Regions from separate parts of the Paenibacillus sp. QJM3NY_38 genome, predicted to be linked through region 3. Evidence: a T-box and tRNA genes for the amino acid it is inferred to sense, from the RefSeq annotation. Region 3 holds a T-box; the other regions hold tRNA genes.
The links. The T-box of region 3 lies ahead of AC0VZ8_RS07855 (valine--tRNA ligase). A T-box ahead of a tRNA ligase gene usually reads a tRNA of that ligase, here a tRNA-Val.

Region 1 (7,524 bases), 2.8 Mb from region 3:
CCGTTTGCGTTCTTCGTTTATGAGTGGCACAACGATCTCAATTCGAGTCCCTTTACCCGGTGCTGTTATGAATTGTACCGAGCCCCCGATCTCCGTCACCCGTTCCTGCATCGTCGATAGACCGTAGGAAGTCTGTTTCTTGTCATCCAATTCAAATCCGATCCCATCGTCCCGCAGCATCACCCGAACGGTGTTCTGCCTGCGGTGAATACGGATATCCATTTTCTCTGCTTTCGAGTGTCTGAGGGTGTTCGACATGGCTTCCTGGATAATCCGGAACAGATGATTTTCGATCCCTTTGAGCAAATGTATGTCATCGTCCATTTCAAACGTAATTTCCATAGGTACTTTGATTCGCAGTTCCTTAATCAGTTCACGCAGCCCCTGCTCAAGTGCCTTTCCTTCGAGATAAACCGGCCGTAGATGAAGAAGAAGCGCCCTCATCTCGGACTGGGCCACAGCCGACATTTCCTCGATCAGAGCCACCTGGCGCTGCGCTTTGTCAAAATCCTTATCCAGCGTCCTGCCCACAGCGGTTGCCGTCATCGAGATGGCAAACAGCTGCTGAGAAACCGCGTCATGGAGCTCGCGCGCCAGACGCTGCCTCTCTTCCACAATCGCCGTAACCCTGGCCTGCTCGGCAAGCTGGGCATTGTTCGTAGATAACCGCTGCAAGGAAGACACCTGATCCTCCCAGCGTTTGCTGATCTTCACCAGCTGTTCTCCAAGCCGGCCCACTTCGTCTTCGCCGATGTCCGGCATTACGTCCGTAAGGCTGCCTTTTTCCCAGTTCACCAGCGTTTCCCTCACAAGATCGACCCGTCGTTTTACCCGGTATCCCTGGAAGAAGCCATAGATCGCTCCCAGCCCAATCGGCAGCAATACGATGGTAATGCCGGCTTCGATCCGGTTCTTCCACGTCTCAAACGGTTGAAGATAACCATATGTATATAATAAATATAGGACAACGAGCATGACAACCAATCCCAGAAGGGTCCCCTCACGCATACTTCGGGTAATCATATTTGCTTTCTTTTCCGTTTCCACGGGGCAACCCTCCTGAATGGTTTACACAAAACTTACGTTTATTATGTCATTCTTATATTCAAATCTCCGCCTAAATAAGAAACAATAAATTTTACTTTATATTCACTGGTCTCATAATTGGGTGATTTATACCGCACGCGGTTTAATATGCCGGTTTCCTTCCGGTCGTCCATATGAATGGAGCCAAACAGGATGGATGCTTCGATCTCCACCCCATAATAGTCCGGGATCATCAGATCAATATCCCCCAGCATTCCATGGAACATCAGGACCGTTTGGCGTTCCTCCGGAAGGGCCAGGGACAGATCCACATCCGCCTCTCCCAGCACATGCCACACACTCAGACTGCGCATCACCCACGGAGCCCGGTCCCAATCAAAGTTGGACATAAAGTTCTGCTTCTGAATGTACTTCGTCGTGGTATGAGCTCGTTTGGACTTGCCATAAAAAATACCTAGCGATATCAAGCTGATGCCGATAATCAACATGAGATGCTCCAGCAGCAGCAGTACGGCACCTACTCCGAGCAGAATGTATCCCTTCTTCACATGTCCATGTTTGATCTGAAGGACACCTGCAAACATGAGTAACAGGGCGACAATGGTGAAGAAACCAAACCACCGGCCGAAAAGCATAATAAAACCCAAGCTGATTAAACCAACTGCTATCCAGCGGTTTCTGTCCATGTCGCACCTCCTTGATGACCAAGATATAAGCTCGGAAAAGCCATATCAGTGAGACGTTCCCCACTGTATGGCTTTGCCTGTACTATACGACAATCTCATTCGTATAGCATATCATATGAACATGGTGTTCGAATACGGTTTAATCTTATTTTGCTGACTTGCTAAGGAATTACTCGGACTTCGAAGAATTCCCCATTTTGTTTTTCAAAGCTTGCAGCTGCTCATCCACCTTCAATTGCTTCTCAGCGTCCACGGGGCTTGTGTATACTGCATTGTTAGGACGGTATGGGGCGCGAAGCACATCAGCTTCTGCTTCCATTTGCATGATTTTTTCCTCCATGCGATGGAAGCCCATCGAAGCACTACCGCTTTCGATTGTGTGCAGGCTGCTCACTTGAGACATTTGCTTCTTCGCTTTAGCCATTTGAGCGCGGGCTACAAGCTCATTGCGCTTGTTGCGCATTTTGTAGAACTCGTCTTTCATTTCATGCAGCTGAGCTACAAGTTCTTTTGCTTGAGTCTCGGATTGCAGGTGCAATTCCACGTACTCGGTTTCTTTTTGATCGAAATAGATTTTTTCTTCAAGCAGCTTGCGAGCCACTTCTTCTTGACCATTCTTCAGAGCCAATTCAGCTTGAGCTTCACGTTGTGCCGCCATCTTCACAGCCTCATCGACGCGCTGCTTCATACGACGCTCATTAGCCATTTGCTTCGCAACCGTTACCTCTGCTTCATGAATTTCTGCCTCCATGTCGCGCAGGTACTGGTTCAACATTACGATCGGATCCTCTACTTTATCCAGCAGTTCATTCACCGATGCTTTCGTCATATCCTTAATTCTTTTAAATACTCCCATGTTATTTATCTCCCTTCTCATAGTTCGAAAGTTTTTTCTTCAATTCTTCGATTTCTTTTTGCATTGCTTTTCTTTCAATATCCTTCATCATCGCATCCAGATCGGAATCCGTTGACGCGTTGTTTCTTGCACCATTGGGACGGTCATATTTGGGACCAAAGCTACTATGCTCATTAGGATAGCCTTGACGTCCATAAGAATCATTATAGCTGTTGTAGCCTGGTCCAGGGCCCGGATGATCGTTGTAACGGTATCCGCCGCCATGTCTGCCCTGTGGACCATACGGATCGTGATAATACGGCTCCTTAGGTACTACAAGGGATGCAATCAGATAGATCAACAGCGTTGTACCGCCTGTAAAAAAGATACTGACTACAAATATGATTCTAAGTAGGGTAGATTCGACTCCGAAATGATCGGATATACCGCCGATCAACCCTGTGAACATTTTGTCTCGGGTGGAACGGTACAATCTAGTCATGGTTACTCCTTTCCGCTGTTATTCAGCTTTTGCTTCAGGCGGGCAAGTTCTTTTTCTAATACAGTGGAGACCGATTCACCAGCCTGTTCCATGTATTCCTGCCCCATGCGGCGTAAATCGCGAAGACTTCTGGCTTCCAGTTCCCAGTCGCTGATACGGTCTTCGAGGCGATTGAACATCTTCGGTACGTCATGACCGCCGCCGTAGGAGCCCGTACGTTCATTCATTTTCTGCTGAAGACGAAGGGTTTCCACTCGGGCAACATAATATTGACGTTTGCTGTATACCGTCTGATATTCCATCCGCAGCTCGCCGAGCTGCTCCTCGATTTCTTTTAGCGACTCCAGGCTTGAGGACAACAGGCCTTGATACTGCTCGATCTTTTCCTCGTAGATCAATTTCTCCTGCAATGCCAGCTTGGCAAGATGTTCTTCGCCGGCCTTCAGTGCAAGCAGTGCCTGCTCTTCGCGTTTATATCGCATGGATTCGGCTTGATCCACCTGCTGCTTCAGCTGTCTGGAATGTACTTGGCATTGCTGCTGCAGCTTCTCAGCCTCAGCAATGTCCTGTCTGGTTGAATGTAGGAACTGGTCGATCAATCGAACCGGATCCTGGCTCTGCTCGAGCTTTTCATTCAATGTTGCTACGGTTATGTCTCTTATCCGCCGGAAAACACTCATATTGGCTTAGCCCTCCTCATCTATCATGATCTGTTGTTCATGCATGTTATTTAATGTAGTGGTTATTATCAATAACGGGGTCTACCATTCTTCAACCGGGACACCCCGTAAATGATCAAGATAACTCCAAAGATCGGACCGATCAGCCAAGACAGTTTACCCATCAACCAGATCACACCGATACCGAGAATAACCCATCCCATCAAGGTGTTACCTCTCCGGATCCCGTAGTATCCCAAAGCGACCATCAGGATTGGAATTAGAAGACTGAACAACCATCCAAGCAGAGGACCGAATACTCCAAGGAGAACCAAGATCCCTACACCAATCAACAGGATACTCATTCCATTTCCTTTTGAATTTCTCATTTATACACCGCCTTTCTGTTGTTTGATCGTTGTTTCTTTTGTTCAACCTTATGACTCTATTCTAGGTAATTTCGAGTTTCGCTAAAACGGCCTGGGGACGGTTTTTGGACCTAGACCTAAGGCGGGGCCTTCTACAGACCTACGTCCAACCCTGCACTGGATCGATGATTCGATGGGTTAGCCTGTGTAGATGAGTTCATCTGGATAATCTTTGTTTTACCTATAAAGAACGTGGTTTCTAATGATAGTTTAGTTTTTAGGAGTGTAGCTCGAGGAAGCTCCGAAGGTGATAGAAAAGCCCTCGCGATTACTGGAGAGGTAACAAGAAGAATGGAGTCTAATATTAAAATCACGAAGAAGCCATCGATGTAGATGCAACAAAAAAAGGAATGCAGACGTTTAACGTCTACATTCCTTTTGGATGATGCCGGTGAAGGGACTCGAACCCCCACGGTTTCCCTCACGATTTTGAGTCGCGCGCGTCTGCCAATTCCGCCACACCGGCTTACATTATGGCGTGCCCTAAGAGATTCGAACTCCTGACCTTTTGATTCGTAGTCAAACGCTCTATCCAGCTGAGCTAAGGGCACATAAGTTTGTAATGGAGGCGCCACCCAGATTCGAACTGGGGATAAAGCTTTTGCAGAGCTGTGCCTTACCACTTGGCTATGGCGCCAGAAATAAAAATGGAGCGGACGACGGGAATCGAACCCGCGACCCTCGCCTTGGCAAGGCGATGCTCTACCGCTGAGCCACGTCCGCAAACATAAAAATCAATGGCTGGGGATATAGGATTCGAACCTATGCATGACGGAGTCAAAGTCCGTTGCCTTACCGCTTGGCTAATCCCCAATATGATTTTGTAATATGGGGCGATCGAGGGGAATTGAACCCCCGAGTGCCGGAGCCACAATCCGGTGCGTTAACCACTTCGCCACGACCGCCATATTGAAACACTGTGATACGATTGGCAGGGGCAGCAGGAATTGAACCCACACTAACGGTTTTGGAGACCGCTGTTCTACCTTTAAACTATGCCCCTAAAAACTGGTGGAGGATGATGGATTCGAACCACCGAACTCGAAGAGAGCAGATTTACAGTCTGCCGTGTTTAGCCACTTCACTAATCCTCCAGAATGGTGCCGGCGAGAGGACTTGAACCCCCAACCTACTGATTACAAGTCAGTTGCTCTACCAATTGAGCTACACCGGCATATAAAGTTATAAAACGTACATGGTGGCTCGGGACGGAATCGAACCGCCGACACGAGGATTTTCAGTCCTCTGCTCTACCGACTGAGCTACCGAGCCTTAAAGCTCTTCGCGAACTTTGACGGAACCCATATCGGATACTCATCTCATCCCAAAGTTGTAAAGAATGGCGGAACTGACGGGATTCGAACCCGCGATCTCCTGCGTGACAGGCAGGCATGTTAGGCCTCTACACCACAGTTCCACGAGGCATTATCGCTATTGCGATATAAATTGGTTGCGGGGGCAGGATTTGAACCTACGACCTTCGGGTTATGAGCCCGACGAGCTACCGAACTGCTCCACCCCGCGTCATTATAAAGGTGTATAAATGGTGGAGGCTGAGGGGATCGAACCCCCGACCCTCTGCTTGTAAGGCAGATGCTCTCCCAGCTGAGCTAAGCCTCCGTAACAAAGCGACTTTTATCATATCAAAATCTGATATAAGAAGCAAGTGTTTTTTTAAAGAAAGTGGTGACCCGTAGGGGATACTCTCACTTCGTTCGAGACTGCGAAGTCAATGCTTACGAAGTTATCCTCCGACGAACCGACGGGATTCTCATCCCCTGATGCAATTAAGAAAGTGGTGACCCGTAGGGGATTCGAACCCCTGTTACCTCCGTGAAAGGGAGGTGTCTTAACCCCTTGACCAACGGGCCTTGCTTAAAATAATAGTGGCGGAGAGAGAGGGATTCGAACCCTCGAGACGCTTTTGGCGCCTACACGATTTCCAATCGTGCTCCTTCGGCCAACTCGGACACCTCTCCATAAATGGCTCCCCGAACAGGACTCGAACCTGTGACAACTCGATTAACAGTCGAGTGCTCTACCAACTGAGCTATCAGGGAACAATATTCAATTCAAGTGATTGATCACCTGAAAACTAGATACGAAACGATCTTTGCAGCACATTAGAATTCGTAGCATTCACCCGATGTGGTATCGGGGTCCCCGGAAAGTATTCGGCGTTGCTTCAAAGCTTCGCTTCACTTTTTGGGGTGATTTTGGATAAGCCCTCGACCGATTAGTATTGGTCAGCTCCATGCATTGCTGCACTTCCACCTCCAACCTATCTACCTCGTCGTCTTCAAGGGGTCTTACTAATTGGGAAATCTCATCTTGAGGGGGGCTTCACGCTTAGATGCTTTCAGCGCTTATCCCGTCCGTACGTAGCTACCCAGCCATGCTCCTGGCGGAACAACTGGTGCACCAGCGGTACGTCCATCCCGGTCCTCTCGTACTAAGGACAGCTCCTCTCAAATTTCCTACGCCCACGACAGATAGGGACCGAACTGTCTCACGACGTTCTGAACCCAGCTCGCGTACCGCTTTAATGGGCGAACAGCCCAACCCTTGGGACCTACTTCAGCCCCAGGATGCGATGAGCCGACATCGAGGTGCCAAACCTCCCCGTCGATGTGGACTCTTGGGGGAGATAAGCCTGTTATCCCCAGGGTAGCTTTTATCCGTTGAGCGATGGCCCTTCCATGCGGTACCACCGGATCACTAAGCCCGACTTTCGTCCCTGCTCGACTTGTAGGTCTCGCAGTCAAGCTCCCTTATGCCTTTGCACTCTTCGAATGATTTCCAACCATTCTGAGGGAACCTTGGGGCGCCTCCGTTACTCTTTAGGAGGCGACCGCCCCAGTCAAACTGCCCGCCTGACACTGTCCCCGTACCGGATTACGGTACCAGGTTAGAACCTAGATACGATCAGGGTGGTATCCCAACGTCGCCTCCACACAAGCTGGCGCTCATGCTTCTTAGGCTCCCACCTATCCTGTACAGATCGTACCCAAATCCAATATCAAGCTGCAGTAAAGCTCCATGGGGTCTTTCCGTCTTGTCGCGGGTAACCTGCATCTTCACAGGTATTAAAATTTCACCGGATCTCTCGTTGAGACAGCGCCCAAGTCGTTACGCCATTCGTGCGGGTCAGAATTTACCTGACAAGGAATTTCGCTACCTTAGGACCGTTATAGTTACGGCCGCCGTTTACTGGGGCTTCGGTTCACAGCTTCGGATTGCTCCTAACCGCTCCCCTTAACCTTCCAGCACCGGGCAGGCGTCAGCCCGTATACTTCGCCTTACGGCTTCGCACAGACCTGTGTTTTTGCTAAACAGTCGCTTGGGCCTTTTCACTGCGGCCCCCTCG
Region 2 (7,524 bases), 2.5 Mb from region 3:
CGAACCCACGTATGTTGAAAAATGCGGGGATGAGGTGGGGGTAGCGGAGAAATTCCAATCGAACTCGGAGATAGCTGGTTCTCCCCGAAATAGCTTTAGGGCTAGCCTCGGAATGAAGAGTCGTGGAGGTAGAGCACTGATTGGGTGCGGGGCCCGCAAGGGTTACCAAGCTCAGTCAAACTCCGAATGCCATAGACTTATATCCGGGAGTCAGACAGTGAGTGCTAAGATCCATTGTCAAAAGGGAAACAGCCCAGACCATCAGCTAAGGTCCCCAAGTGTGTGTTAAGTGGGAAAGGATGTGGAGTTGCACAGACAACCAGGATGTTGGCTTAGAAGCAGCCACCATTTAAAGAGTGCGTAATAGCTCACTGGTCGAGTGACTCTGCGCCGAAAATGTAACGGGGCTAAACACACCACCGAAGCTATGGCTTGATGCGTATGCATCAGGGGTAGGGGAGCGTTGTGTATGCGTTGAAGGTGTACCGTAAGGAGCGCTGGAGAGTACACAAGTGAGAATGCCGGTATGAGTAACGAAAAGATCAGTGAGAATCTGATCCGCCGAAAGCCCAAGGTTTCCTGAGGAAGGCTCGTCCGCTCAGGGTAAGTCGGGACCTAAGGTGAGGCCGAAAGGCGTAATCGAAGGACAACAGGTTGAAATTCCTGTACCACCGTAAACCGTTATGAACGATGGGGTGACGCAGGAGGGTAGTGACGCGGACTGATGGATGTCCGTCCAAGCAGTGAGGCTGATGTGTAGGCAAATCCGCACATCGATAAGGCTGGGCTGTGATGGGGAGTGAAAATTATAGTAGCGAAGGTCATGATCTCACACTGCCAAGAAAAGCCTCTAGTCAGGTGAAGGTGCCCGTACCGCAAACCGACACAGGTAGGCGAGAAGAGAATTCTAAGGCGCGCGGAAGAACTCTCGTTAAGGAACTCGGCAAAATGACCCCGTAACTTCGGGAGAAGGGGTGCCTCGGTAGGGTGAATAGCCCGAGGGGGCCGCAGTGAAAAGGCCCAAGCGACTGTTTAGCAAAAACACAGGTCTGTGCGAAGCCGTAAGGCGAAGTATACGGGCTGACGCCTGCCCGGTGCTGGAAGGTTAAGGGGAGCGGTTAGGGGTTAAACCCGAAGCTGTGAACCGAAGCCCCAGTAAACGGCGGCCGTAACTATAACGGTCCTAAGGTAGCGAAATTCCTTGTCAGGTAAATTCTGACCCGCACGAATGGCGTAACGACTTGGGCGCTGTCTCAACGAGAGATCCGGTGAAATTTTAATACCTGTGAAGATGCAGGTTACCCGCGACAAGACGGAAAGACCCCATGGAGCTTTACTGCAGCTTGATATTGGATTTGGGTACGATCTGTACAGGATAGGTGGGAGCCTTTGAAGCATGAGCGCCAGCTTGTGTGGAGGCGACGTTGGGATACCACCCTGATCGTATCTAGGTTCTAACCTGGTACCGTGATCCGGTACGGGGACAGTGTCAGGCGGGCAGTTTGACTGGGGCGGTCGCCTCCTAAAGAGTAACGGAGGCGCCCCAAGGTTCCCTCAGAATGGTTGGAAATCATTCGAAGAGTGCAAAGGCATAAGGGAGCTTGACTGCGAGACCTACAAGTCGAGCAGGGACGAAAGTCGGGCTTAGTGATCCGGTGGTACCGCATGGAAGGGCCATCGCTCAACGGATAAAAGCTACCCTGGGGATAACAGGCTTATCTCCCCCAAGAGTCCACATCGACGGGGAGGTTTGGCACCTCGATGTCGGCTCATCGCATCCTGGGGCTGAAGTAGGTCCCAAGGGTTGGGCTGTTCGCCCATTAAAGCGGTACGCGAGCTGGGTTCAGAACGTCGTGAGACAGTTCGGTCCCTATCTGTCGTGGGCGTAGGAAATTTGAGAGGAGCTGTCCTTAGTACGAGAGGACCGGGATGGACGTACCGCTGGTGCACCAGTTGTTCCGCCAGGAGCATGGCTGGGTAGCTACGTACGGACGGGATAAGCGCTGAAAGCATCTAAGCGTGAAGCCCCCCTCAAGATGAGATTTCCCAATTCGTAAGACCCCTTGAAGACGACGAGGTAGATAGGTTGGAGGTGGAAGTGCAGCAATGCATGGAGCTGACCAATACTAATCGGTCGAGGGCTTATCCAAAAATATTTCAATGTGCTGCAAAGATCGTTTCGTATCTAGTTTTCAGGTGATCAAGCATCTGAACCGTTTGGTGGCGATGGCGGAAGGGTTCCACGCGTTCCCATACCGAACACGACCGTTAAGCCTTCCAGCGCCGATGGTACTTGGACCGAAGGGTCCCGGGAGAGTAGGACGTCGCCAAGCGGATATATTCCCTGATAGCTCAGTTGGTAGAGCACTCGACTGTTAATCGAGTTGTCACAGGTTCGAGTCCTGTTCGGGGAGCCACTTGCTTCCATAGCTCAGTAGGTAGAGTGCATCCATGGTAAGGATGAGGTCACCGGTTCGATCCCGGTTGGAAGCTCCAGATTCGTTTTTGAATTGGACATGCATTATGAAATTGCGGCCCGTTGGTCAAGGGGTTAAGACACCTCCCTTTCACGGAGGTAACAGGGGTTCGAATCCCCTACGGGTCACCACTAATTTAATTGCATCAGGGGATGAGAATCCCGTCGGTTCGTCGGAGGATGTCCTTCGTAAGCAGAGGCTTCGCAGTCTCGAACGAAGTGAGAGTATCCCCTACGGGTCACCACTACTTTTTATTCCATATTGTATGGAGGCTTAGCTCAGCTGGGAGAGCATCTGCCTTACAAGCAGAGGGTCGGGGGTTCGATCCCCTCAGCCTCCACCATTTCGTGCATGATTCTAACGAGAATCAGCACAATAGAAGTATCTCATCGATTTTGGGGATTAGCCAAGCGGTAAGGCAACGGACTTTGACTCCGTCATGCATAGGTTCGAATCCTATATCCCCAGCCACTTTACCCCAAAAAGTGTAGTTACGCTTTGAAGGTGATTCCGAATACTTTTCGGGGGCCCTGAAATGCGAGCCATTAGCTCAGTTGGTAGAGCACCTGACTTTTAATCAGGGTGTCGAAGGTTCGAGTCCTTCATGGCTCACCATTGTTTCATCTTGTGCGCGTGTGGCGGAATTGGCAGACGCACTAGACTTAGGATCTAGCGTCTTTGACGTGGGGGTTCAAGTCCCTCCACGCGCACCATTTATGCGGACGTGGCTCAGCGGTAGAGCATCGCCTTGCCAAGGCGAGGGTCGCGGGTTCGATTCCCGTCGTCCGCTCCATTTGCGCCCTTAGCTCAGCTGGATAGAGCGTTTGACTACGAATCAAAAGGTCGGGAGTTCGAATCTCTCAGGGCGTGCCATTTTTCAAAAAAGATTAATATCGGGATGTAGCTCAGCTTGGTAGAGCACCTGGTTTGGGACCAGGGGGTCGCATGTTCAAATCGTGTCATCCCGATTTGTTTAAGAGTTAAGCCCCGCAAAAGTAATCGGATTATACTCCGAGATGTAGCATCTCTTTTGTGGGTTGATATGCGGGTGTAGTTCAATGGTAGAACTCCAGCCTTCCAAGCTGGTAGCGTGGGTTCGATTCCCATCACCCGCTCCATACATAAGCAGGACATCACCGTGTGTGATGTTTTTTTACATATTCATACGACTATCCTGCGAAGTGTTAATGTGCTAAAGAATATAGGCAGGTCAAGGTTTATAGGACTAATGTCCATGGTATATGGGTATATCAATATCATGAGTTTTGTCGATTTGGCTAATTTTTTCGCCTGGAAAATGCAGATTTTCATGCGCTTTTATTGTATGATGTTAGGAAGGCGTTACGTCCTATAGACAAACTGCTGAAACGGGTTGAGATGGGAGGAGTAGCATGACTGAACTTACAGTAACCGCAAAGAGCAATTCCAACAATCTGCTGCGGCGAGATGTACGGTTCCTTGGCAATATTCTTGGAGAAGTTCTTGTCCACCAAGGTGGCAATGAGCTTTTAGATATAGTTGAGAAAATTCGTGAAACGAGTAAATCGTTGCGATCCGTATTCTTGCCAGAATTGTTTGCAGATTTCAAAAGGATCATCAGCACATTGGAGCCCGACATTCGCCATCAGGTGATTCGCGCGTTTGCCATTTATTTTCAATTGGTTAATATCGCAGAGCAGAATCATCGCATTCGCCGCAAACGCGATTACGAGCGTTCCGCCGGGGAGAGTGTTCAACCGGGTTCCATTGAAAGTGCGGTCCAGGATTTGAAAGAGCGCAATATTACGTTTGAAGAAGTTCAAGAAATTCTCGAAAGTCTATCCCTTGAGCTGGTAATGACAGCTCATCCAACAGAAGCGATGCGTCGGGCTATTCTGGATATTCATAAACGGATAGCGGACGATGTGATGCAACTCGACAACCCGACACTGACATTCCGCGAACGAGAGCAGCTTCGGGAAAAACTACTGAATGAAGTGATTACGCTATGGCAAACCGACGAGCTTCGTGACCGTAAGCCGACGGTTCTTGATGAGGTCAGAAACGGTATGTATTATTTTCACGAGACTCTGTTTCACATTCTGCCAGAGGTTTATCAAGAACTGGAGCGCTGCCTAAGTAAATATTATCCGGGTCACCATTGGCACGTTCCAACCTATTTGCGTTTCGGTTCGTGGATCGGTGGCGATCGGGACGGAAATCCTTCAGTGACGGCGGACGTAACATGGAAAACGCTTGAAATGCAGCGGAAGCTAGCGATTCGTGAATACCAACGGATTTTGCGTGATTTCATGAAATACCTCAGCTTCAGCTCATCCATCGTGAGCGTTTCGGATGAATTGCTTCAATCCATTGAAAAAGACCGCGAGCATGTAACACTGAAGAAGATGGAAATTTGGCACAATGAGAAAGAGCCTTATCGTGTAAAACTGGTATATATGCTGGCTAAAATGAGTCATATTCTTGATGAGAACATGACGGGCAGCGAGCGTTATCAGTCCCCTGAGGAATTTATCGAGGACTTGAATATCATTGATCGAAGCTTGCGTTTCCATTTTGCTGACTATGTTGCAGACACGTATATTCAAAAACTGATTCGTCAGGCGGAGTTATTTGGCTTCCATACAGCAACGCTGGACATCAGACAGCATAGCCAAGAGCATGAAAATGCCATGGCCGAGATTCTTCGTAAAATGAATGTGACTCAGGATTATGCCCAGTTAAGTGAAGATGAGAAGATCGAGCTGCTTAATAACCTGCTTAATGATCCTCGTCCATTGACTACGCCTTATCAAGAGTACAGCGACAGTACCGAAGAATGTCTTGAAGTATATCGTACCGTATTCCGTGCGCAGCAGGAGTTCGGCGTGAAATGTATTTCAAGTTATTTGATCAGTATGTCCGAGGGCGCAAGCGACATTCTGGAAGTGATGGTATTTGCCAAAGAAGTCGGACTTTTCCGCAAGGACAATGATGGTTCTGTAATAGCTACTTTACAGGTTGCACCATTGTTTGAGACGATTGAAGACCTTCATGCCGCACCTGATATTATGCGTAAGCTCTTCAACCTGCCGATCTATCGGGAAGCGGTTAGCGCCATGAATGAGCTTCAGGAAATCATGCTGGGTTACTCCGACAGCAACAAGGACGGCGGTGCCATTACCGCGAACTGGGAGCTCCAGGTAGCACTCAAAGATATTACGGCTGTAGCCAATGAGTATGGCATCAAGGTGAAATACTTCCATGGACGCGGCGGATCGCTTGGACGCGGCGGTATGCCGCTGAACCGAAGCATTTTGGCTCAACCGGCATCAACGATTGCGGGTGGCATCAAAATCACGGAGCAAGGCGAGGTTATTTCTTCCCGTTACTCTTTGAAGGGAATTGCCTACCGCAGTTTGGACCAGGCGACTTCAGCACTTATAACGGCTTCTCTTAATGCCCGTTACCCTGAAAAAGAATCGACCGAAAAAGAGTGGGAAGAGATTTCCTCGAGCATATCGGCCGCTTCACAGAAGAAATATCAGGATCTGATCTTCCGTGATCCGGATTTCCTGAGCTTCTTCAAGGAATCCACGCCGCTTCCTGAAGTGGGAGAGCTGAATATCGGTTCCCGACCATCCAAGCGTAAGAACAGTGACCGTTTTGAGGACCTCAGAGCCATTCCTTGGGTGTTTGCTTGGACCCAGAGTCGTTACCTGCTCCCGGCATGGTACGCGGCTGGTACGGGCTTACAGAGCTTCTACCAGGGCAAGGAAGAGAATATGAAGGTGCTTCAGAAGATGTACACGAGCTATCCGTTCTTTACATCACTGATCGATACCCTTCAGATGGCTCTTGCCAAGGCTGATCTGATCATCGCCAAGGAGTATTCTTTGATGACGAAGGATGATCAAGCCCGCGAGCGTATCTTCGGTCTGATTCTGGATGAGTTCAACTTGACGAAAGAGCTTGTTCTTAAGATTACGGGACAACAGGATATTCTGGATAACCAGCCGGTCTTGCAGGAATCGATTCGACTCCGTAACCCTTACGTGGATCCGCTTAGCTATTTGCAGGTTCAATTGCTTAACGAGCTGCGCGAGCTGAGAGAGCAGGAGCAGGACAATCCGGATCTGCTTCGGGAAGTATTGCTGACCATCAACGGCATTGCGGCGGGGCTTCGTAATACAGGTTGATCCGTACAGGATGACAACGTTGTTTAAAAGGGATAGTATAAGGCGAGGTTCCCTAAAGGAACCTCGTTTTTTCATCTATAGCAGCATCATCCCTGATGATTAAAGTATCGGCTGCAGCAGGATTGTCTTTGATAGAGAATAGGGATTCTTTTTGAATTATTGTTGATTTTTAGAAACAGTTGAATTACGATTTGAATGATGCTTTTTAGACGTTACCCATCAGACCATTCTGGGGGAATTGTGGTGGACAATTTGGATGTAAGACTGGCGAAGCTGGCCCGAAAAGGGGACCAGAGAGCTTTTGCCGAAATCGTAGAGCTTTATAAAGACAAGATTTTTCATTTGGCTTACCGGATGCTGAGTAACCGCCATGAGGCTGAGGATGTCGTACAAGAGACTTTTTTGCGAGTATATAAAAACCTTGATCGATACGACGAGAATCAGAAGTTCTCAACTTGGATATACCGAATTGGTACAAATCTTAGCATTGATCGGCTGCGCAAGCGCAAGCCGTCTTTCTCGCTGGACGCCGAACTGAATGAAAGCGAAGGCATGGATGGCTACTCCTTGATCCCGAGCGATAATCGTACACCGGAGAGTGAAATGCTGCTATCCGAGACACAGCGTATTATTCATACGGCGATTGACGGACTTCCTGCCAAGTACAAGACAATCATGATTCTAAGGTACATTCAGGATTTATCTCTGCAGGAGATTAGCGAGATTTTGGACTTGCCTGTAACAACGATCAAAACGCGTGTACATCGTGGACGCGAATTTTTACGCAAAAAATTAGAGTACAAATTGTGAGGGGAAAACGCCTATCGCCGTTCTTTGAGGAAGAGAGATCGCGTTTAAGGGCGCTTTTT
Region 3 (7,524 bases):
CGGCATATAGATAAATTGAGTGGCAAAACTTAGGCTCATGCCGTGATAACAGATCACGGATAGTATATGCCAAAAAGGAGGACATTCCCGTGTTTGACCAGTCCTACGGATTGCGGTTCGATATTTACGAGCGTATTAATTTAACGGAAGATTTGCCGGGAATCGAAGAATTGGAAGAGGCGGAGTTGATCCCGCATATTCAGGTAATCAGTCAGCAGGACCAGGCTACGCTTCGGGGTCATCTGCTTCTTGCAGGCCTGTATAAAGGTGACACCGAAGCAGGAGAGACGGAGCCGCTCGAACACTGGATCCCGGTTGAAATCACGGTACCGATGAACCGGGTATCATCATTGGATGACATCGCGGTCGAGATCGAGAATTTTGACGTGGATTTGTTATCCAAACGCAGCTTGAACATTACAGGGGTTCTGTCGCTCAAAGGAATTCAGGCGGCGGCTCCGGGAGCCCGCGACCAAGTATGGGCCAATGAGGAATTCACAGTGGTACATGCTCCTGAAGCGACTGATTTGTATTCGAACGGGGAGCAGCAGTTCGCAGCCAACCCGTACGACCAGCTTCATGGCAGCGGAACTCATCCAGACGCTAACTCGACTTCGCCTTCTTACTTCAACGAGGCTCAGACCAGAGCTCAAGAGTCCGGGACGGATGCGCGCACACAGCAGTATCTGGCATCCTGGGCGCAGTATGAGAACCAAACACGGGATTCACAGGACTCAGCAGACAGCACCATTAGCATTTCTAAAACGTCTGAAGCCCGGGATACGGTCGAATATGCCTTACATAATGAGACGGAAGCTCAGGCAGCTGAGTTGTCGATTCCAAGTGTATGGCAATTCGAACGGGCTGCGGTCCAGCCCGAGCCGGAGCAAGAAGATTCAGCAGCCAGTTTCCCTGGTGTCATTGAGCGTAAGGGTGAAGAAGTGGATGCCGTTCCGGTACTGGAATCACCGGAAACGGAGGAAGTGCAGCCTGTTTTCGCTGAGGAAGAATTCCCTTCGGAGGATATGGATGATATAACGGAAGAGGTTTCCATTAAAGCCGAAGAGGTTCCGACCAAGCCGGAGTTAAAGGTGGCCTTCAACACGAAGAACAGCAGCACAACCAGCGCATCGGGCGTAGGCTTCTCTTCGTTGCTTCAATCGAGCAGAACGGTTCAGGATCAGGATCAAGCCGCTCGGGACGAGGAAGAAGAGACGGAGGAATTGGTTGACTCCGCAACGGCCGAGGACGTGGAGTGGAAGAGTCTGTTCCTGGGTAACCGCCATGAGGAAACGCCTTTCCGCAAGGTCCGGATGTGCATTGTGCAGCGTGAGGAGACACTCGACGTGATTGCCGAGCGTTATCAACTGACGCCGCGAGAGCTTTTGTTATATAACCGCATGTCCGAGCAGAATGTGGAAGAAGGCCAGGTATTATACATTCCCCAGTAATCAGCGGAGGAAGCGATCGCGTAAGAACAAGCAGGTCAAGGTAGGATATCCTTGGCCTGTTTTTGTGTATGGCCGGGAATAGATTAGAAGAAGAGGGGAATCGGACGAGCCGGGGCTTCTTTATTACAATGTATTAGAATTATTTTGGATCGACAGGTATGATGTCTAAATCGTTCGGAAACACTCAAAATATTGACTATATGCAACAACCACGGTATATTTGAATAGTATATGTACAGGTATTCCTAAAGCTAGAACAACGTTGAACGGGAAGAGTAGGAAGGTATGGCCTTCAGAGAGCGGAATTGCTATCAAGCGCTGTGAGATTCCGCAGGAACCAGCTTGCCGAAGTCGCCCCGGAGTTGCGGACTTGAGATAGAGTAGGGATCGATCGCTACCCTGGTTAGAGTTCGCCGGCCGCAGCCGTTATCTGCGTAAAGTGTCGTGCTTGATCGTTTGCCTTTCACGTTCTTCATGGGAGGATACGATTCATGATTGATTATAAGCACGAAACAAAGGTGGTACCGCGAGAGAACAGTCTTTCGTCCTTTGAGGACGAAGGGCTTTTTTTGTTTCACGCAAACATGGATATCCATGTCCACGCCCGGAGGCTAAAACATTACGGGTTGGCAAAACTGATTAACAGTATCGGAGGTACGAAAATATGGATCAAAAACTAAACCAATCCCAGTTAGACATGCCGACGACGTATGATCCGAAGGCAGCCGAACAAAAATGGTATCCGTACTGGAAGGAAGGCGGCTTCTTTGAAGCTGGCAAACGACCGGACGCGGAGCCGTATACGATTGTTATTCCTCCACCAAACGTTACGGGAATGCTTCACATCGGCCATGCCCTTGATTTTACGCTGCAGGATATCCTGATTCGCGTAAAGCGGATGCAGGGTTATGATGCGTTGTGGTTGCCGGGCTCTGACCATGCGGGCATCGCCACGCAAACCAAGGTTGAGCAGAAGCTTCGCGAAGAAGGCGTTACCCGCTACGATCTGGGACGTGAAAAATTCCTGGAGAAAGTGTGGGAATGGAAGGATCTATATGCGAATACGATCCGTGACCAATGGTCCAAGATCGGCCTGTCCCTCGATTACTCCAGAGAGCGTTTCACGCTCGATGAGGGGTTGTCAGAAGCGGTTCGGGAAGTATTCGTCAAGCTCTATGATAAGGGGCTTATATATCGCGGCAAACGCATTATCAACTGGGACCCGGCTGCTCGCACGGCTTTGTCCGATATCGAAGTGGAGTACAAAGAGGTCAACGGCCATTTGTACCACTTGCAATACCCGCTGAAAGACGGCAGCGGCTCCATTACCGTAGCAACCACCCGCCCGGAGACTATGCTGGGTGATACGGCGGTAGCCGTTCATCCGGAAGATGAGCGCTATAAAGACATGATCGGCAAGACATTGGTCCTGCCTATTGTCGGCCGAGAAATTCCGGTTATTGCCGATGAGTACGTGGAGAAGGATTTCGGCAGCGGAGCGGTTAAAATTACGCCGGCACATGATCCGAATGACTTCGAAATGGGTCTGAGACATGATCTGCCACAAATCACCGTGATGGATGAATCCGGGACGATGAATGAATTTGCCGGCAAGTACCAGGGGCTTGACCGAGCAGAATGCCGCAAGCAGATCGTAAGCGACATGAAGGAATCGGGCGTGCTGCTTCGCATCGAAGATCATGTTCATCAGGTTGGCCATAGCGAAAGATCCGGCGCCGTTGTCGAGCCGTATCTGTCGACGCAGTGGTTTGTTAAGATGCAGCCGCTTGCGGAAGCAGCCGTTACTGCGCAGAAATCCGGCAAGGGCGTAAATTTCGTGCCTGACCGGTTCGAGAGAACCTACCTGCATTGGATGGAGAATGTGCGCGATTGGTGCATCTCTCGTCAATTGTGGTGGGGCCACCGGATTCCGGCCTGGTATTCCGAATCCACGGGCGAAGTGGTTGTTGCCATGAATGAAGAGGAAGCGCGCGCGAAGCTTGGCAAGGACGATCTGAGACAGGATGAGGACGTGCTGGATACCTGGTTCAGCTCGGCATTGTGGCCGTTCTCGACCATGGGCTGGCCGAATCTGGACAGTGAGGATTTCAAACGTTATTATCCGACAAGCGTTCTCGTAACGGGTTATGATATTATTCCGTTCTGGGTTTCGCGGATGATTTTCCAAGGGCTTGAATTTACGGATCAAATGCCGTTCAAAGATACGCTTATCCATGGTCTGGTTCGGGATAGCGAAGGCCGCAAGATGTCCAAGTCGCTCGGCAATGGTATCGATCCGCTCGAGGTTATTGAACAGTATGGCGCAGATGCCATGCGTTATATGATATCGACCGGCAGTACGCCGGGTCAGGATCTTCGATTCCGCTGGGAACGTGTGGAACAAGCGCGTAACTTCGCGAACAAGATCTGGAATGCGTCACGTTTTGCGCTCATGAATCTGGAGGGCTTCATGGCGGCGGATATCGACATTTCCGGAGAGCTGGGAACGGCCGACCGTTGGATTTTGCATCGTCTGAACGAAACTTCCCGCGACATTACGCGTCTAATTGATGCCTACGAATTTGGCGAAACCGGTCGACTGCTCTACAATTTCATCTGGGATGATCTGTGTGACTGGTATATTGAATTTGCTAAGCTGTCCCTGTACGGCGAGGATCAAGCGGCCAAGAAAAAGACGCAGTCGGTGCTTGCCTATGTGCTGGACCGCACGATGCGCTTGATCCACCCGTTCATGCCGTTCATTTCCGAAGAGATCTGGCAGCATTTGCCGCATGAAGGCGAGACGGTGATGTTGGCTTCATGGCCGACCTATGATGAGGCATTTGAGAATGCGGAAGCCGTTACTGAAATGAACCTGCTGATGGATGTCATCCGTGCTGTACGTAACATCCGGGCGGAAGTAAACGTACCGATGAGCAAAAAAGTAGAACTCCAGTTGAAGCCGGTAAGCGAGCAAATTGCTGGCATCATCGATCGCAATGCGGATTATATTCGCCGCTTCTGCAACACGTCGGAGTATCAATCCTCCCTTGCGCTTGAGGCGCCGGATAAGGCGATGACCGCCGTGGTAACAGGTGTTGAAATGTATCTGCCGCTTGCCGGGTTGATCGATATCGCTCAGGAGATCACGCGTCTGGAAAAGGAAATTCAGCACTTGAACAGCGAAGTCGAGCGTGTGGAGAAGAAGCTGAACAATCCTGGTTTCGTATCGAAAGCACCTGAAAAGGTGATTGAAGAAGAACGGGCGAAGCTTGCGGATTACTCGGACAAACGCAGTAAAGTGATTGCGCGCATCGAAGAACTGAGAGGCTAAAGGGCAAAATGAATCTGGACCAGAAGGTGAGAACGATGGTTGATCATTCGGCAGCTGCAGTGGCAGCTCCGTTCCATACCTATGAGGAAGCGGTAGCTTGGATCAACGGGCTGATTCCGTTTGGAATCCGCCCGGGCATGGATAGAATTCAGCGATTGATGGAGCTGCTCGGCCATCCGGAGCGGCGGTTAAAATTTATTCACGTGGCCGGAACGAATGGGAAGGGCTCCACATGCGCTTTTTTAACAAAGGTTTTGCTTCAAGGGGGATTCACGGTTGGCACCTACACGTCTCCCTATATTACGAAATTTACCAATCGGTTTCAGTATAACGGCGAGGACATACCGGAAGAGACGCTGCTTGAACTCGCTAATCGCTTAGAACCGCTTGTAGCCGAAATTGCGGGCTCCGGGCTCGGATCGCCCACCATGTTTGAGGTGTCCACCGCCCTTGCGATACTGTATTACGCCGAGGTATCTTATCCGGACGTGGTGGTATGGGAGACGGGACTTGGCGGTCGCATGGACGTGACCAATATCGTTCATCCCATCATTTCGGTGATCACGAATATCGGAATGGACCATACCGACGTCCTGGGTGATACCATTCAGGAGATCGCCACGGAAAAGGCTGGCATTATCAAGCCTGGAGTTCCTGTGGTGAGCACGGTAACTCAGCCGGAGGCAGTCGATATTCTGAAACAAACGGTAGTCAAAAACCGTACAAGTCTGTATCTCGTAGATGAACAGTTCTCCTATGAGCGGCTGCGTGGGGACGAAGAAAGCCAGACTTTCCGTTTTAAGGGTCCGTTCCGGGACATGGATCTGGACATCTCGATGCAGGGTGAGCATCAATGCGCCAATGCCGCGCTTGCGATGATGACGCTGGAAGTGCTTCGCCAGTATATGGCTTTCATCGTGGATGATGAAGAATTGCGTACAGGGTTTAAGGATACTTTCTGGGCGGGAAGACTGGAACAAGTGCAGTCCTCCCCGCGGATTGTTCTCGATGGTGCGCACAACCCCGAAGGGGCTGAAACCTTGGCCAAAAGCTTGCCGCAGATCTATAAGTATCGGAAACTGAACTTAATGATGGGAATGCTGGCAAATAAGCATCATGAATCGTATTTGCAGCATATACTGCCAATAGTGGATACGCTTATCCTGACTGAACCGGATTTCCGGAAGAAACTGGACGCCAAGGCGCTTGGTGACATCGTAGAGCAGGTAAGGGAGAAATACGCCAAACATACACTGCAAATCATCATAGAACCAAATTGGAAAAACGCACTTGAAGAGTTGAAGTCACGGACGGAAGCGGAGGATCTTGGGGTGGTGTCGGGCACGTTGTACCTGATTGCCGACGTGCGTTCCAACCTCCTGGGCCTTTCCGATTCTGAAAAAGGTTGGTGATATCTGTTGAATACATCGGAACATGTTCATTTTATAGGAATTGGCGGCTACGGGATGAGCGCCATTGCAAGAGTTATGCTGGAGATGGGTTATAAAGTCACGGGTTCTGACGTGGCATCGCAAGAATTGACAGAAAAGCTGGCGGCCAAGGGCGCCAAAATATACATTGGACATACCGCCGAGCAAGTCCAGGGCGCGGACCTTGTAGTTTACTCGACGGCATTGTCCCAAGACAACGTGGAGCGGGTCGAAGCAGAGAAGCTGAACATTCCTGTCCTTCACCGTGCGCAGATGCTGGCGCGTCTTCTGAACGAACGCAAAGGGGTCGCCGTAGCGGGTGCGCATGGTAAGACAACCACTTCATCGATGATTGCGCTCGTAATGGAGGAATGCGGCGTCGATCCGACGTTTATCATCGGCGGGGAAATCATGAACGTTGGCACGAATGCCAAGGCCGGTGAAGGCGAGCACGTGGTGGCCGAAGCGGACGAGAGTGACGGTTCATTCCTTCAGTACCACCCTTGGCTCGGCGTTGTTCTGAATATTGAGGCCGATCACCTGGAGAATTACGAAGGGGATTTCAATCGTCTCAAGGCAGCATATGTACAATTCCTCAGCCAGATCAAGGCAGACGGTACGGCCGTGGTTTGCGCGGACGATAACAACATTCAGGCGATTTTGCCTGACCTAAAATGCAATGTGACGACATACGGCATTCACGCGGATGCAGAGTATACGGCAACGAATCTGGTGCTCGGCGACCGTCACGTCAGCTTCACCATGCTTCATAACGGCATGGAGCTGGGAACCGTGGAATTGTCCGTACCGGGTAAACACAATGTCTACAACGCCATGGCTACGGTGATTTGCTGCTTGAAAGGCGGAATCTCGTTCGAAGCGATTGTAGAGGCCATCGTCAAGTTCAACGGAGCTAAGCGCCGCTTCCAGGTGCTGGGCGAAGCTGAAGGCATTCTGGTGATTGACGACTATGCGCATCATCCGACGGAGATCGAGGCTACGATCAGTGCCGCCAAAGCTACGGGCAAACGGATTATTGCCGTATTTCAGCCGCAGCGGTATTCGAGGACCTTTTTCCTTCTGGATGCGTTTAGCCGCGCATTCGGGGAAGCGGACGAGGTGATCATTACCGATATTTATTCTCCTGCCGGCGAGAAGCAGATCGAGGGTATCAGTTCCGGTAAGCTGGTGGAGCTGATTGTCCAGAACAGCAATGCCGGTGCCCGTTATTTGCCTACGAAGGAAGATGTCCTGAACGATCTCAAAGGTCGCGTAAAAGAAGGCGACCTCGTTCTCACGATGGGAGCGG

Region 1: it encodes a tRNA-Val, which carries the amino acid that the T-box ahead of AC0VZ8_RS07855 (valine--tRNA ligase) is inferred to sense. The anticodon was not compared.
Region 2: it encodes a tRNA-Val, which carries the amino acid that the T-box ahead of AC0VZ8_RS07855 (valine--tRNA ligase) is inferred to sense. The anticodon was not compared.

What each region holds. Positions count from the first base shown of each region.
Region 1 is NZ_CM149665.1:6,241,822-6,249,345, forward strand. Features, by position in the region: gene AC0VZ8_RS28960 (sensor histidine kinase) at 1-1,047, opposite strand, end outside; gene liaF (cell wall-active antibiotics response protein LiaF) at 1,089-1,733, opposite strand; gene AC0VZ8_RS28970 (PspA/IM30 family protein) at 1,903-2,589, opposite strand; gene AC0VZ8_RS28975 (PspC domain-containing protein) at 2,591-3,070, opposite strand; gene AC0VZ8_RS28980 (PspA/IM30 family protein) at 3,073-3,750, opposite strand; gene AC0VZ8_RS28985 (hypothetical protein) at 3,819-4,118, opposite strand; tRNA gene AC0VZ8_RS28990 (tRNA-Leu) at 4,544-4,623, opposite strand; tRNA gene AC0VZ8_RS28995 (tRNA-Arg) at 4,632-4,708, opposite strand; tRNA gene AC0VZ8_RS29000 (tRNA-Cys) at 4,721-4,794, opposite strand; tRNA gene AC0VZ8_RS29005 (tRNA-Gly) at 4,806-4,880, opposite strand; tRNA gene AC0VZ8_RS29010 (tRNA-Gln) at 4,896-4,970, opposite strand; tRNA gene AC0VZ8_RS29015 (tRNA-His) at 4,987-5,062, opposite strand; tRNA gene AC0VZ8_RS29020 (tRNA-Trp) at 5,087-5,160, opposite strand; tRNA gene AC0VZ8_RS29025 (tRNA-Tyr) at 5,167-5,251, opposite strand; tRNA gene AC0VZ8_RS29030 (tRNA-Thr) at 5,256-5,331, opposite strand; tRNA gene AC0VZ8_RS29035 (tRNA-Phe) at 5,354-5,429, opposite strand; tRNA gene AC0VZ8_RS29040 (tRNA-Asp) at 5,498-5,574, opposite strand; tRNA gene AC0VZ8_RS29045 (tRNA-Met) at 5,605-5,681, opposite strand; tRNA gene AC0VZ8_RS29050 (tRNA-Val) at 5,702-5,777, opposite strand; tRNA gene AC0VZ8_RS29055 (tRNA-Glu) at 5,954-6,028, opposite strand; tRNA gene AC0VZ8_RS29060 (tRNA-Ser) at 6,045-6,136, opposite strand; tRNA gene AC0VZ8_RS29065 (tRNA-Asn) at 6,142-6,217, opposite strand; rRNA gene AC0VZ8_RS29070 (23S ribosomal RNA) at 6,374-7,524, opposite strand, start outside.
Region 2 is NZ_CM149665.1:6,526,242-6,533,765, reverse strand. Features, by position in the region: rRNA gene AC0VZ8_RS30400 (23S ribosomal RNA) at 1-2,150, shown strand, start outside; rRNA gene rrf (5S ribosomal RNA) at 2,217-2,333, shown strand; tRNA gene AC0VZ8_RS30390 (tRNA-Asn) at 2,342-2,417, shown strand; tRNA gene AC0VZ8_RS30385 (tRNA-Thr) at 2,421-2,496, shown strand; tRNA gene AC0VZ8_RS30380 (tRNA-Glu) at 2,534-2,608, shown strand; tRNA gene AC0VZ8_RS30375 (tRNA-Val) at 2,745-2,820, shown strand; tRNA gene AC0VZ8_RS30370 (tRNA-Gln) at 2,874-2,948, shown strand; tRNA gene AC0VZ8_RS30365 (tRNA-Lys) at 3,017-3,092, shown strand; tRNA gene AC0VZ8_RS30360 (tRNA-Leu) at 3,107-3,190, shown strand; tRNA gene AC0VZ8_RS30355 (tRNA-Gly) at 3,196-3,270, shown strand; tRNA gene AC0VZ8_RS30350 (tRNA-Arg) at 3,274-3,350, shown strand; tRNA gene AC0VZ8_RS30345 (tRNA-Pro) at 3,372-3,445, shown strand; tRNA gene AC0VZ8_RS30340 (tRNA-Gly) at 3,522-3,595, shown strand; gene ppc (phosphoenolpyruvate carboxylase) at 3,869-6,655, shown strand; gene sigW (RNA polymerase sigma factor SigW) at 6,899-7,465, shown strand.
Region 3 is NZ_CM149665.1:1,797,950-1,805,473, forward strand. Features, by position in the region: gene AC0VZ8_RS07850 (LysM peptidoglycan-binding domain-containing protein) at 90-1,451, shown strand; T-box leader at 1,705-2,004, shown strand; gene AC0VZ8_RS07855 (valine--tRNA ligase) at 2,116-4,785, shown strand; gene AC0VZ8_RS07860 (bifunctional folylpolyglutamate synthase/dihydrofolate synthase) at 4,794-6,197, shown strand; gene murC (UDP-N-acetylmuramate--L-alanine ligase) at 6,204-7,524, shown strand, end outside.